Linked DNA regions of Kineococcus sp. NBC_00420. The protein of the gene in region 2 interacts with the protein of the main gene of each other region in a pairwise test. Links are inferred from orthologs where the notes say so. Each region holds a gene or a part of one and is shown on either strand. Other genes may lie near its edges.

Region 1 (5,646 bases), 3.9 Mb from region 2 along the record:
GCCCCGTTCGCGCGTCCGGGCGTCCCGTCCGGACCAGTGGCGGGTCACTGAGCGTGACCCGCGCACCGCGTCTGGGGCAGACTGCCCCGACACCGCCGACCGACCCCTGCACCCCCCGAGGAGCCACCGCGTGAGCGAGCCGAGCCTGACCGTCGACCTCGAAGCCGGCACCGTGCAACCGCGCCCGGCCTACCGACGGGTGCTCCTCAAGCTCTCGGGCGAGTTCTTCGGCAACGGTCAGGTCGGTGTCGACCCCGACGTCATCTCCGAGGTGGCCCGCGAGATCGCCGGGCCCGTCAAGCAGGGGGTGCAGGTCGCCATCGTCGTCGGTGGCGGCAACTTCTTCCGCGGCGCGGAGCTGTCCCAGCGCGGGATGGAACGCAGCCGTGCCGACTACATGGGCATGCTCGGCACCGTGATGAACGCCCTGGCCCTGCAGGACTTCCTCGAGCAGCAGGACGTCTCCACGCGCGTCCAGACGGCCATCACGATGGGTCAGGTCGCCGAGCCGTACATCCCGCGCCGCGCGATCCGGCACATGGAGAAGGGCCGCGTCGTGATCTTCGGCGCGGGTGCCGGCATGCCCTACTTCTCCACCGACACCGTCGCCGCCCAGCGGGCGCTGGAGGTCCGCGCCGACGTGGTCCTCATGGCGAAGAACGGTGTCGACGGTGTCTACACGGGCGACCCGCGCACCGACCCGAACGCCACCAAGATCGACACGATCAGCTACGCCGAGGCGATGCGCAAGAACCTGCGCGTCATCGACCAGACGGCCTTCAGCCTCTGCATGGACAACCGCCTCCCGATGATGGTCTTCGGGATGGAGGGCCAGGGCGTGGCGCGCGCCCTGCGGGGTGAGAGGATCGGCACGCAGGTGATCGCCGACTGAGCCCGCCGGGCGGATCGACGGCACCACAGGCGGACAGCACGCGCCGGACGCAGGACGAAAGGGACCACCCGTGATCGACGACACGCTCCTCGAGGCCGAGGAGAAGATGGAAAAGGCGATCGAAGTCGCCAAGGGCGACTTCGGTGCCATCCGGACGGGCCGGGCCAACGCGGCGATGTTCCACAAGATCATGGTCGACTACTACGGTGCGCCGACCCCGCTGCAGCAGCTGGCCAGCTTCCAGATCCCCGAGGCGCGCTCGGTGCTCATCACCCCCTTCGACCGGGCGGCGATGACCGAGATCGAGAAGGCCCTGCGCAACTCCGACCTCGGGGTGAACCCGGGCAACGACGGCAACGTCATCCGGATCGTGCTGCCGCAGCTGACCGAGGAACGCCGCAAGGACTACATCAAGATCGCGCGCACCAAGGCCGAGGACGCCCGCGTCTCGCTGCGCAACGTGCGCCGTCGGGCCAAGGAGGAGCTGGACCGCATCGTCAAGGACGGTGAGGCCGGCGAGGACGAGGTCGCGCGGGCGGAGAAGGAACTCGAGTCGGTCACCAAGCGCCACGTCGACGCCGTCGACGACCTGCTGAAGAACAAGGAAGCCGAACTGCTCGCCGTCTGAGCGACGGGGACGCGAGGCGCGACGTGACGGGCGAGACGACGGGGACCCCGACGACGGGGACCCCCCACCCTCCCAGGGCTCCCCGGCGGGCGGGCCGCAACCTGCCCGCCGCCATCGGCATCGGCGTCGGCCTCGGTGCCGTGGTCGTGGCCAGCCTGTTCATCCGGCGTGAGGCGTTCGTCGTCTTCACCAGCGTCGCGGTGCTCTACGGCTGCGTCGAGGTGGTGCGGGCGTTCCGCGCGCGCCACCTGCGGGTCCCGGTCCTGCCCCCCGTGGCGGGCACCCTGGCCATGGTGCCGGGGGCCTACCTCGGCGGGGGCGAGACGTTGTTCGTGGCCTACGCGCTCACGGTCTTCGCCGTCATCGTCTACCGCCTGCTCGGTGACGGCGGCGACCACGGGGCGGTGACCACCGTCCCCGCCGTGCGCGACGTCGCCGGCGGCATCTTCATCGTCAGCTACGGCCCGCTGCTGGCCGGTTTCGCGATGCTCATGCTGGCCGCCGACCAGGGGCCCTGGCGGGTTCTCGTCTTCGTCATCCTCGTGGTGGCCAGCGACGTGGGTGGCTACGCGGCGGGGGTCCTGTGGGGCAAGCACCCCATGGCGCCGTCGGTGAGCCCGAAGAAGTCGTGGGAGGGGACGGCCGGCTCCGTCGTCGTCGGTGCCCTCGCCGGGGCGATCGCCCTGCCGTTGGCGCTGGGCGGGCCGTGGTGGGGCGGGGTCCTGCTCGGGGTCGTCACCGTCGCCGTCGCGATCCTCGGCGACCTGTCCGAGTCGATGCTCAAGCGCGACCTCGGCATCAAGGACATGGGCACGCTGCTGCCCGGTCACGGCGGGGTCATGGACCGCCTCGACTCGCTGCTGCCGGCGGCGCCGGTGGTCTACCTGCTGCTGCTCTGGCTCGTCCCGGCCTGAGCGCGTCGACGACACCTGCGGGCCCTTACCATGGAGTCACGATGACGACTCCTCCGGATGCCCCCACCCGTGAACCGCTGCCCCTGGCGCCTGCCGGCCCCGGCAAGCTGGTGATGGCCGCCCCCCGCCGCGGCAAGCCGCCGCGCCACTTCGTCGACCTCGAACCCGAGGAACGCGGCCCGGCGATGGTGGAGCTGGGGGAGAAGGCGTTCCGCGGCAAGCAGCTCGCCACGCAGTGGTTCGAGCGCCTCGAGGACGACCCGGCGAAGATGACGGACCTCCCGGCCGCGAGCCGCGACCGGATCGCGGCGGCGCTGCTGCCGACGGTGCTGACGCCGATCCGCACGCTCACCGCCGACGCCGGCAAGACGATCAAGTCGCTCTACCGGATGCACGACGGTGCCCTCGTCGAGTCCGTCCTCATGCGCTACAAGAACCGCGACACCATCTGCATCTCCAGCCAGGCCGGCTGCGGGATGAACTGCCCGTTCTGCGCCACCGGTCAGGCGGGTCTGACCCGCAACCTCTCGACGGCCGAGATCGTGGAGCAGGTCACCGCGGCCTCCCGTGCCCTGGCGCGCGACGAGGTCCCCGGCGGTCCCGGCCGCGTCAACAACGTCGTCTTCATGGGCATGGGCGAGGCGCTGGCCAACTACAAGTCGGCCGTCGCCGCCGTGCGCCGCCTGGTCCAGCCCGCCCCGGACGGCCTCGGCATCTCCGCCCGCGGCATCACGATGTCGACGGTCGGCCTCGTCCCGGCGATCGACAAGTTCGCCCAGGAGGGGATCGCGGCGACGCTGGCGCTGAGCCTGCACGCCCCCGACGACGAACTGCGCAACGACCTCGTCCCGATCAACCAGCGCTGGAACGTCGCGGAGGCCCTCGACGCCGCGCGCCGCTACTTCGAGGCGACGGGCCGCCGGGTCAGCATCGAGTACGCGCTGATCCGCGACATCAACGACCAGGCGTGGCGTGCGGACCGCCTCGGCAAGCTGCTCAACGCCCGGGGCCGCGGCTGGGTGCACGTCAACCCGATCCCGCTGAACCCGACCCCGGGATCGAAGTGGACCGCCAGCGACCCGGCCGTGGAGAAGGCGTTCGTCGCCGCCCTGGAGAACCGCGGCATCCCGACGACCGTGCGCGACACCCGCGGCAGCGAGATCGACGGGGCCTGCGGGCAGCTCGCCGCGATCGGCCCGGAACAGCCGAAGGCATGACCCAGAGCGTCGAGGGCCTGCCCCTGTCGCAGCTGCTGCAGGAGCGGCCCTCGCGCCTCAAGGGTCTGCGACGCGGCTACCGCGTCGAGGACGTCGACGTGTTCTTCGACCACATCGCCCAGGCCGTCCCGGCCGGGCGCGTCGCCTCGGGACAGGTCCGAGCCGTCGGCTTCGGCTCGCAGTTCGGTGGCTACGACGTCGCCGACACCGACGCCCTGCTCGCCGAGATCGAGGACGGTCTGGCCCGTCGCGAACGTCAGCGCTCGCTGGCCCAGAGCGACCAGCGGCCGTTCACCGAGCGGCAGGCCGCGCTCGGCGCGGCGGTCTCGGGACGTCTGAAGGAACCGCGCGGGGAGCGCTTCCCCCGCGCCCGCGGCCTGCGCCGCGGCTACCGGCCGGGCGACGTCGACGCGCTGTGCGAACTGCTCGCCGACCACTTCCGGGGCACGACGAAGCTCAGCGCCGACGACGTGCGCACGGCGCTGTTCCGTCCCCGCCGGGGCCGCCGCGGCTACCGCGAGGCCCCCGTCGACGCGTTCCTCGACCGCGTCGTCGAGCTCATGGTGACCTTCGAACGCTGAGGGTCACTCCCAGGGCGGGACGGACCCCAGCACCCGGTCCACCGTGAACGCGACGACGACCCGCGCCGGGTTGGGGCGCGGCGTGCGGTAGCGGGCGGCGTAGCGCCCCTCGGCGTCGGCGACCGACTCCGCGTCCTCCAGCACGTACCCGACACCCTCCAACGCCAGCCAGCGCCGCCCGTCGACCTGCGCGACGACGACCCGGGAACCCCGCCGCGCGTGCACGGCCTTGCGCGACGTCCCCGACGTGATGATCCGCACCGTCCCCGCGTCGAAGGTGAACCCGACGGGCACGACGTGCGGGGACCCGTCGGCGCGCAACGTGGTCACCGTCGCCAGGTGGCGCTCCGTCAGGAACTCCAGCGCGCTCGCGGGCAGGTCGTCAGGGTTCAGGGCCATGCCCCGAGTTTCGCAGCCGGGGGCCCGGCCCTCCCCGGGGAGGCACCGAGGGCACCCAGCGCGAGCCACAGCTCGGCCCGGTCCGCCGCGGAGTCCATCGAGGAGCCCAGCAGCCCTTCGAGGCGCGCGATCCGCTGCCGGACGGTGTTGCGGTGCACCCCGAGGGTGTCGGCCGTGGGCTGGCGCGCCCCGTGGTGCTCCAGGAACGCACGGGCGCTCGCGAGGAGGACGTCCGCGTCGGCGCAGTCCAGCACGGGCGCCAGCCGCTGCCGGGCCCAGGGCCCGACCACGTCGGCGTCGAGGACGTCGTCCAGCGACCCCGTCCCGGCCAGGGGCCGGTGCGCTCCGGTGCGCGCGTGGGCGGCGTCGGCCGAGCGGACCCCCTCCGCAGCCCGGTCGAGGGGTACGGGGCGACCCACGCCCCAGCGCGCCCCGGGCGGCGGGGTCCCGACGGCGTCCGGGGGCAGGACGGCGTGGTCCTCGCCCCGCCAGACCGCCGGCGGCGGCGTCCCGCTCCAGCGGAGCACGACGAGCGGGTCGGGCAGCGGGTGGCCGACCCCCTCCGCCAGCCGGGCGGCGATCGCGGGCCGGTCGCCCAGCACCAGGTCGACGACGGCGCTCGCCATCCCCGGGGGGACGAACGAGCGGGCCGTGAGCAACCCGAGCAGGGCCGCCGCCGTGCCGATCGTCGCGTGCGCGGCCCGTGGGGTGTCGGGGGCGAGGGAGACGAGCAGCCAGCCCGTCCCGTCGGACCCGGTGGCCCGCAGCAGCAGCGACCGGGTCGGGGACACGTCGGTCCAGCTCGCCCGCGCCCCCTGCCCCTGGATCCGGTGCAGTCCGGCGACGGCCTCGGCGGGGGGTGGGGTCCTCGTCGTGGCGGCGCGGACCCCTCCGCCGGGGGCCAGCGACCAGGCCTGCCCGCGCACGCTGCGAGCCACCCGCCGCAGCACGGCGTCGACGCCCTCCGGTCCGGCGGCGTCGACGGCCAGCTCGCGCTGGGTGCGGGCGGCGGCGG
Region 2 (5,559 bases):
GGTGATCACGGAGTGTCACGACATCGGAACGACGCGGGAACGACGACAGCCGCCGACCCCCGGGTCACGGGGAGCGGCGGCTGTCGGGCCGGTGCGACTGGGTCAGCGGATGACCGCGTCGTCGGGAACGACGCGCGCGACACGACGCAGGTCCTCGAGCTGGGTCGCGATGAACTGCTCGAGCTGCTCGCGGTAGGTCGTCTCCCGGCCGTGCAGCTCGTGGATGACGCCTTCGAGGGCGTGCTTGCGGCCCTCGAGCTCACCCAGCGTGCGGTCGCGGCGGGCTTCCGCCTCGGACACGACCTGCTGGGCCTGCTCCTGGGCGGAGGCGACGAGCGCGTCGCGCTGCGACTCGCCCTCACGGACGTACTCGTCGTGCAGACGCTGCGCGAGGGCGATGACCCCGGCGGCACGCGCAGTGGCGTCCTCACCCGGGGCACCAGGCTGGACGGTGGCCGCAGCGGTCTCCTGGACGGCCTGGACGGGCTCGGGCTCCGGGAGCGGTTCCGGCTCCGGGGCCGCGACGGGCTCCGGCTCCTTCTCGAACACGACCTCGGACGCCGGCGCGGGGACCTCCGCGGCCTGGGCACCCGCCCGCGTCAGCTCGGAGACCCGGGCCTGGCACTGGTTGAGCTGACCGCGCAGCTCGGCGTTCTCGCCGTTGAGCCGGCGCAGCTCGGCGACGACCTCGTCGAGGAAGTCGTCGACCTCGTCCTGGGCGTAGCCCTCGCGTACCCGCGTGGGGTTGAAACGCTTCTCGACGACTTCTTCGGGAGTGAGCGGCATCTCCACACCTCTGCTGATGGACCGCCCCGGACGGACGGCTGACCTCGGTCAACGGTAGCCCACGTGATCGTCGGGACCCCGCCGGTGGTGCGGCCGGGCCCACGTGCGGCCCCGCCGGTCACCCGCGCGGGAGGTCAGGACAACGCGGCGGTCCTCGCCAGGCCCTCGAAGGTGGGCATCAGGATCGAGCACAGGATGGCCAGCACCAGGAAGGCCAGGTCCAGCTGCACGGCGCCGAGACGCAGCGGCGGCAGGATCCGCCGCAGCAGCTTCAGCGGCGGGTCGGTCACCGTGTACACGGCCTCCGCCCCCACCAGCACCGGCCCCCGCGGACGCCACTCCCGCGAGAGCGCCTGGACCCAGTCGAGGACCAACCTGCCGATGAGGCAGATGAAGAAGATCAGGACGATGAACTCGGCGAGCTTGAAGACCACGGCCACGGATTCATCCTGCCTGATGGCGCTGTGTGGTCACGACCAGTTCAGGACTGGTTGAAGAAGGTTCGCTCGGTCGGGCGTTCCTCCTCCTGGGAGGCGACCTCGACGTTGGCCGGCGAGAGCAGGAAGACCTTGTTGGTCACACGCTCTATCGCGCCGTGGAGGCCGAAGACCAGACCGGCCGAGAAGTCGACCAGCCGCTTGGCGTCGGAGTCGTCCATGTCGGTGAGGTTCATGATCACGGGGACGCCCTCGCGGAACGACTCGCCGATGGTCTTGGCCTCGTTGTAGGTCCGCGGGTGGATCGTGGTGATCCGGTGCAGCTCGGCGACGGACGAGGACGACGTCTGGGGAACCACGTGGGCCACCTGCTTCCTGATCGGGGTCACCTGGGCCGTGGTCGTCGAAGGGCTGGGCCGACGTTCGACGGACAGGTCCGGTCGCGGCTCGTGCCGGACCTCGGGTCGGGCTTCCTGCCGCGACTCGTGCCGGGACTCGGTGCGCACCTCACGGGCGGGCTCGGTCCGGGGACGTGACTGTTCCACCTCGCCGTCCTCGGCGTAGCGGTCGTCCTCCGCGAGGCCGAGGTAGACCATCGCATTGCGCAGCGCGCCGGCCATCGCAGGCTCCTCGGGATGTGCTCGATCTCGTCCTGTGTCGTGCGTCCGGCCAAGGGACCGGACACGAGGGACGCTACCGCCCAGGAGGGCGCGATCCCAGGATGGCACTGCCGACACGCAGGTGTGTCGCGCCGGCGGCCACGGCCTGCTCGAGGTCACCGCTCATCCCCGCCGAGAGCTCGACCGCCCCGGGGTGGTGCCCGCGCAGGCGCTGCGCGGTCCGGGCCAGCACCTCGAAGGCGGCACCCGGGTCCACCCCCAGCGGCGCCACGGCCATCAACCCGCGCAGGCGCAGGGCGTCGTGCCCGGCCACCGCGTCGGCGACGCGGAACACGTCCTCACCCGCGGCGCCCCCGCGACCGGTGTCCCCGGTGAGCCCGAGAGCGGTGGCGAGGTCCACCTGCACGAAGCAACCGAGCTCACGGTCCTCCTGCGCCGCAGCGTGTCCGAGCGCGTCAGCGAGCTTGGTCCGGTCCACCGAGTGGACGGAGTCGACGTAGCGGGCGACCGAACGCGCCTTGTTGCTCTGCAGCTGGCCGACGAAGTGCCAGTGCAGGTCGGGGAACTCCGGCGCCAGTTCAGCGGCCTTCGCCGACGCCTCCTGGTCGCGGTTCTCCCCCACGTCGCGCACCCCGAGGTGGGCCAGCGCGCGGACGTCGGCGGCCGGGAAGAACTTCGTGATGACGACGAGGGTGAGTCCGGCGGGACCGCGTCCGGCGGCGCGCGCCGCGGCCGCGATCCGGTCCCGAACCGCATCGAGGTTCGAGGAGAGTTCCTGGTCGCGGTTCACCGGAGCACCACGACGCCCCCGCTGCGGCCGGTCCGGCCGTCGCGCCGGTAGGAGAACAGGTCGTCGTGCTCGTAGGTGCAGCGCCCGACCGACGTCGCCACGACCCCGAGGTCGTGCAGTTGCGCGAGCACGCCGGCGGCCACGTCGACGGCGGGGGTCCCCCACCGGGTGCGCGCGCGGGCGGCCGGGACCCGCTCCGCGACGTCGTCGGCCATCTGCTGCGGGACCTCGTAGCAGCCGCCGCAGATGGAGGGGCCGAGGACCGCGGTGATGGCGGTGGCTCCGCGTGCGCGCAGAGCGGCGACGACGGCGGGGACGACCCCGGCGAGCAGGCCCGGGCGGCCGGCGTGCGCGACGCCCACGAGTCCCGCCGCGGGGTCGGCCAGCAGGACGGGGACGCAGTCGGCGACGACGACGGTCAGGGCGAGACCGCGGACGGAGGTCACGAGGGCGTCGGCACGGGGGGTCCCCGTCGCCGGGGCGCTCGTCACCTCGACGACGTCGGCCCCGTGGACCTGCTCACCCACGACGAGACGGGTGGCGCCCACGACGCGGCGCACCGCGTCCCGGTGCGCGGCGACCACGTCGGGATCGTCACCGACGTGGTCCCCGAGGTTCAGACCGTCGTAGGGCGCACGGCCGGAGCCGCCCGCACGGGTGGTGAACCCACCGTGGACGCCGACCGGGAGGCCGGCGTCCACGAGGGGGACGTGCTGTTCAACCACGGGGACGCCCGGACCTCACTTGAGGAAGTCGGGCACGTCCAGGTCGTCCTCCTCGGGACGCGGACGTCCCGGACGACGCACGGACGCGGTGTCCTGCGGCAGTTCGATGATCCGCGGGACCTGGACCGGGTCCTCGCCGGGCACGACCTGCGGCGCCTGCTGGGCCGCGGGCTGCTGCTGGGGCGCGTGCTGCGCCGGCTGCTGGCCGTACTGCGAGGGGGCGTACTGCGGCTGGGAGTACTGCGAGGGTGCGTACTCCTGCTGGCCGTAGGGACGCGACGGAGCCTGCGCGTAGGCGGGCTGCGCCGGGGCCTGCGGCTGCTGGGCGGGCGGCTGCTGGGCTGGCTGCTGCTGGACGGGCTGCTGCGCCGGGGGCTGCTGCTCGGAGTACTGCGGCTGGGCAGGGGCCACCGGTGCACCCCAGGTGTCCGGACGCGTGGTGCGCGGCGGGACGGCGCTGCCCTGCTGCGGACGACCCGAGACCTGGCCGAGCGCACGCTCGTCGCGGCGACGGACGGGGGTGCCGGAGTCGAAGCCCGCGGCGATGACCGTGACGCGCACCTCGTCACCGAGGGCGTCGTCGATGACCGCACCGAAGATGATGTTGGCCTCGGGGTGCGCGGCCTCCTGGACGAGGCGGGCGGCCTCGTTGATCTCGTAGAGACCGAGGTCGGAACCACCCTGGATGGACAGCAGCACGCCGTGCGCGCCGTCGATGCTCGCCTCGAGCAGCGGGGAGGAGATCGCCGACTCCGCCGCCTGGATGGCGCGGTCGTCGCCCCGGGCCGAACCGATCCCCATGAGGGCCGAACCAGCCCCCTGCATGACCGACTTCACGTCGGCGAAGTCGAGGTTGATGAGACCCGGCGTGGTGATGAGGTCGGTGATGCCCTGGACACCGGAGAGCAGCACCTGGTCGGCCGAGCGGAAGGCGTCGAGGATGCTGACCTGCTTGTCGGAGATCGACAGCAGCCGGTCGTTCGGGATGACGATCAGGGTGTCGACCTCGTCGCGGAGTTCCGCGATGCCGCTCTCGGCCGAGTTCGCGCGGCGGCGACCCTCGAACGTGAACGGGCGGGTGACGACACCGATGGTCAGGGCGCCGAGCGAGCGCGCGATGCGGGCCACGACGGGCGCGCCACCGGTACCGGTGCCACCGCCCTCGCCCGCGGTGACGAAGACCATGTCGGCGCCCTTGAGCACCTCTTCGATCTCCTCCGCGTGGTCCTCGGCGGCCTTGCGGCCGACCTCGGGGTCGGCACCGGCGCCGAGCCCGCGCGTGAGTTCACGGCCGACGTCGAGCTTGACGTCGGCGTCGGACATGAGGAGCGCCTGCGCATCGGTGTTGACGGCGATGAACTCGACGCCCTTGAGGCCGACCTCGATCATCCGGTTGACCGCGTTCACACCGCCGCCGCCGACGCCGACGACCTTGATGACCGCTAGGTAGTTCTGCGGAGCTGCCACGGTGAGTGCCTCTCGCCTCTTTCGCCTGGGTTCTTGCTTCTCGGGGCTGTGGTGCCAACCCTGACCCTCAAGTAGAGGGTCAACGTTATGTCACTTCTGCTGGGTGGTGACCGTAGGGAGCGAAGCGGGTGAACTGCAACAGCTGGCACGGCGTGTCGCGACAACACCCTGGACGGATCTGGGATCAGGGGCACATATGACTCAGTGTGATCAGCGAACTACACCTGGTGGAGGGGTGGCGGAGCCCGCATCAGGGGGTGACGGCCGGCGCGTCGGGCGCCGAGACGTCGAGGACCTTCGCCCCCGCCGCCGTCGGGTCCTGCAGCAGCCGGAGCAGGACCTCGGCCTTGCGCTCGGGCCGGCTGTCGTCACCCCAGACGACCTCCGGGCCGTCGATCAGCCGGAACCGGACCGCGTCCGGCGTCGTCGCCGAGATCGACGCCACCTTGGAACGGACCGCGGTGGACAACGTCGAGTTCACCGCGATGGCAGCCTGGAGGGAGTCGTTGCCGGCGCTCGCCACGTCGACGTCCACCGTCGGGACACCGGTCGGTGCCGCGTCCTCGTGGACGAGGACGGTGCCCCCACCGTCGACGAGGTCGACTCCCCCACCGGTCGAGGGGACGGCCGCGACGGCCTGCCGCTCGTGCACCGTGACGAGCAGCGTGGAGGGCCACGAACGGGTCACGTCGGTGCTCTCCACCAGCGGCAGCGAGGACACGTCGGACGCGAGC

What was found. The genes of interacting proteins can lie anywhere in the genome.
Region 1: the proteins of ftsZ (region 2) and rlmN interact in binary tests that used the Escherichia coli proteins (3 or more experiments, as listed by UniProt). The link is inferred for Kineococcus sp. NBC_00420 from one-to-one orthologs.

The regions. Positions count from the first base shown.
Region 1 is NZ_CP107930.1:960,856-966,501, reverse strand. The notes cover bases 1,653-4,563. They hold rlmN (23S rRNA (adenine(2503)-C(2))-methyltransferase RlmN), read left to right. Parts: upstream 1,653-2,475; coding sequence 2,476-3,651; downstream 3,652-4,563. Other genes in these bases: OG218_RS04730 (PPOX class F420-dependent oxidoreductase), read right to left, coding at 4,236-4,563; OG218_RS04735 (DivIVA domain-containing protein), read left to right, coding at 3,648-4,232; OG218_RS04745 (phosphatidate cytidylyltransferase), read left to right, coding at 1,653-2,434. In the rest of the region: pyrH (UMP kinase), read left to right, coding at 131-892; frr (ribosome recycling factor), read left to right, coding at 963-1,520; more of OG218_RS04745, read left to right, coding at 1,544-1,652; more of OG218_RS04730, read right to left, coding at 4,564-4,631; OG218_RS04725 (PucR family transcriptional regulator), read right to left, coding at 4,622-5,646.
Region 2 is NZ_CP107930.1:4,874,703-4,880,261, reverse strand. The notes cover bases 2,600-5,423. They hold ftsZ (cell division protein FtsZ), read right to left. Parts: upstream 4,826-5,423; coding sequence 3,374-4,825; downstream 2,600-3,373. Other genes in these bases: OG218_RS23805 (cell division protein FtsQ/DivIB), read right to left, coding at 5,076-5,423; pgeF (peptidoglycan editing factor PgeF), read right to left, coding at 2,630-3,358; OG218_RS23820 (YggS family pyridoxal phosphate-dependent enzyme), read right to left, coding at 2,600-2,633. In the rest of the region: OG218_RS23835 (DivIVA domain-containing protein), read right to left, coding at 103-786; OG218_RS23830 (YggT family protein), read right to left, coding at 921-1,226; OG218_RS23825 (cell division protein SepF), read right to left, coding at 1,268-1,843; more of OG218_RS23820, read right to left, coding at 1,917-2,599; more of OG218_RS23805, read right to left, coding at 5,424-5,559. UniProt on the Escherichia coli protein: Essential cell division protein that forms a contractile ring structure (Z ring) at the future cell division site. The regulation of the ring assembly controls the timing and the location of cell division.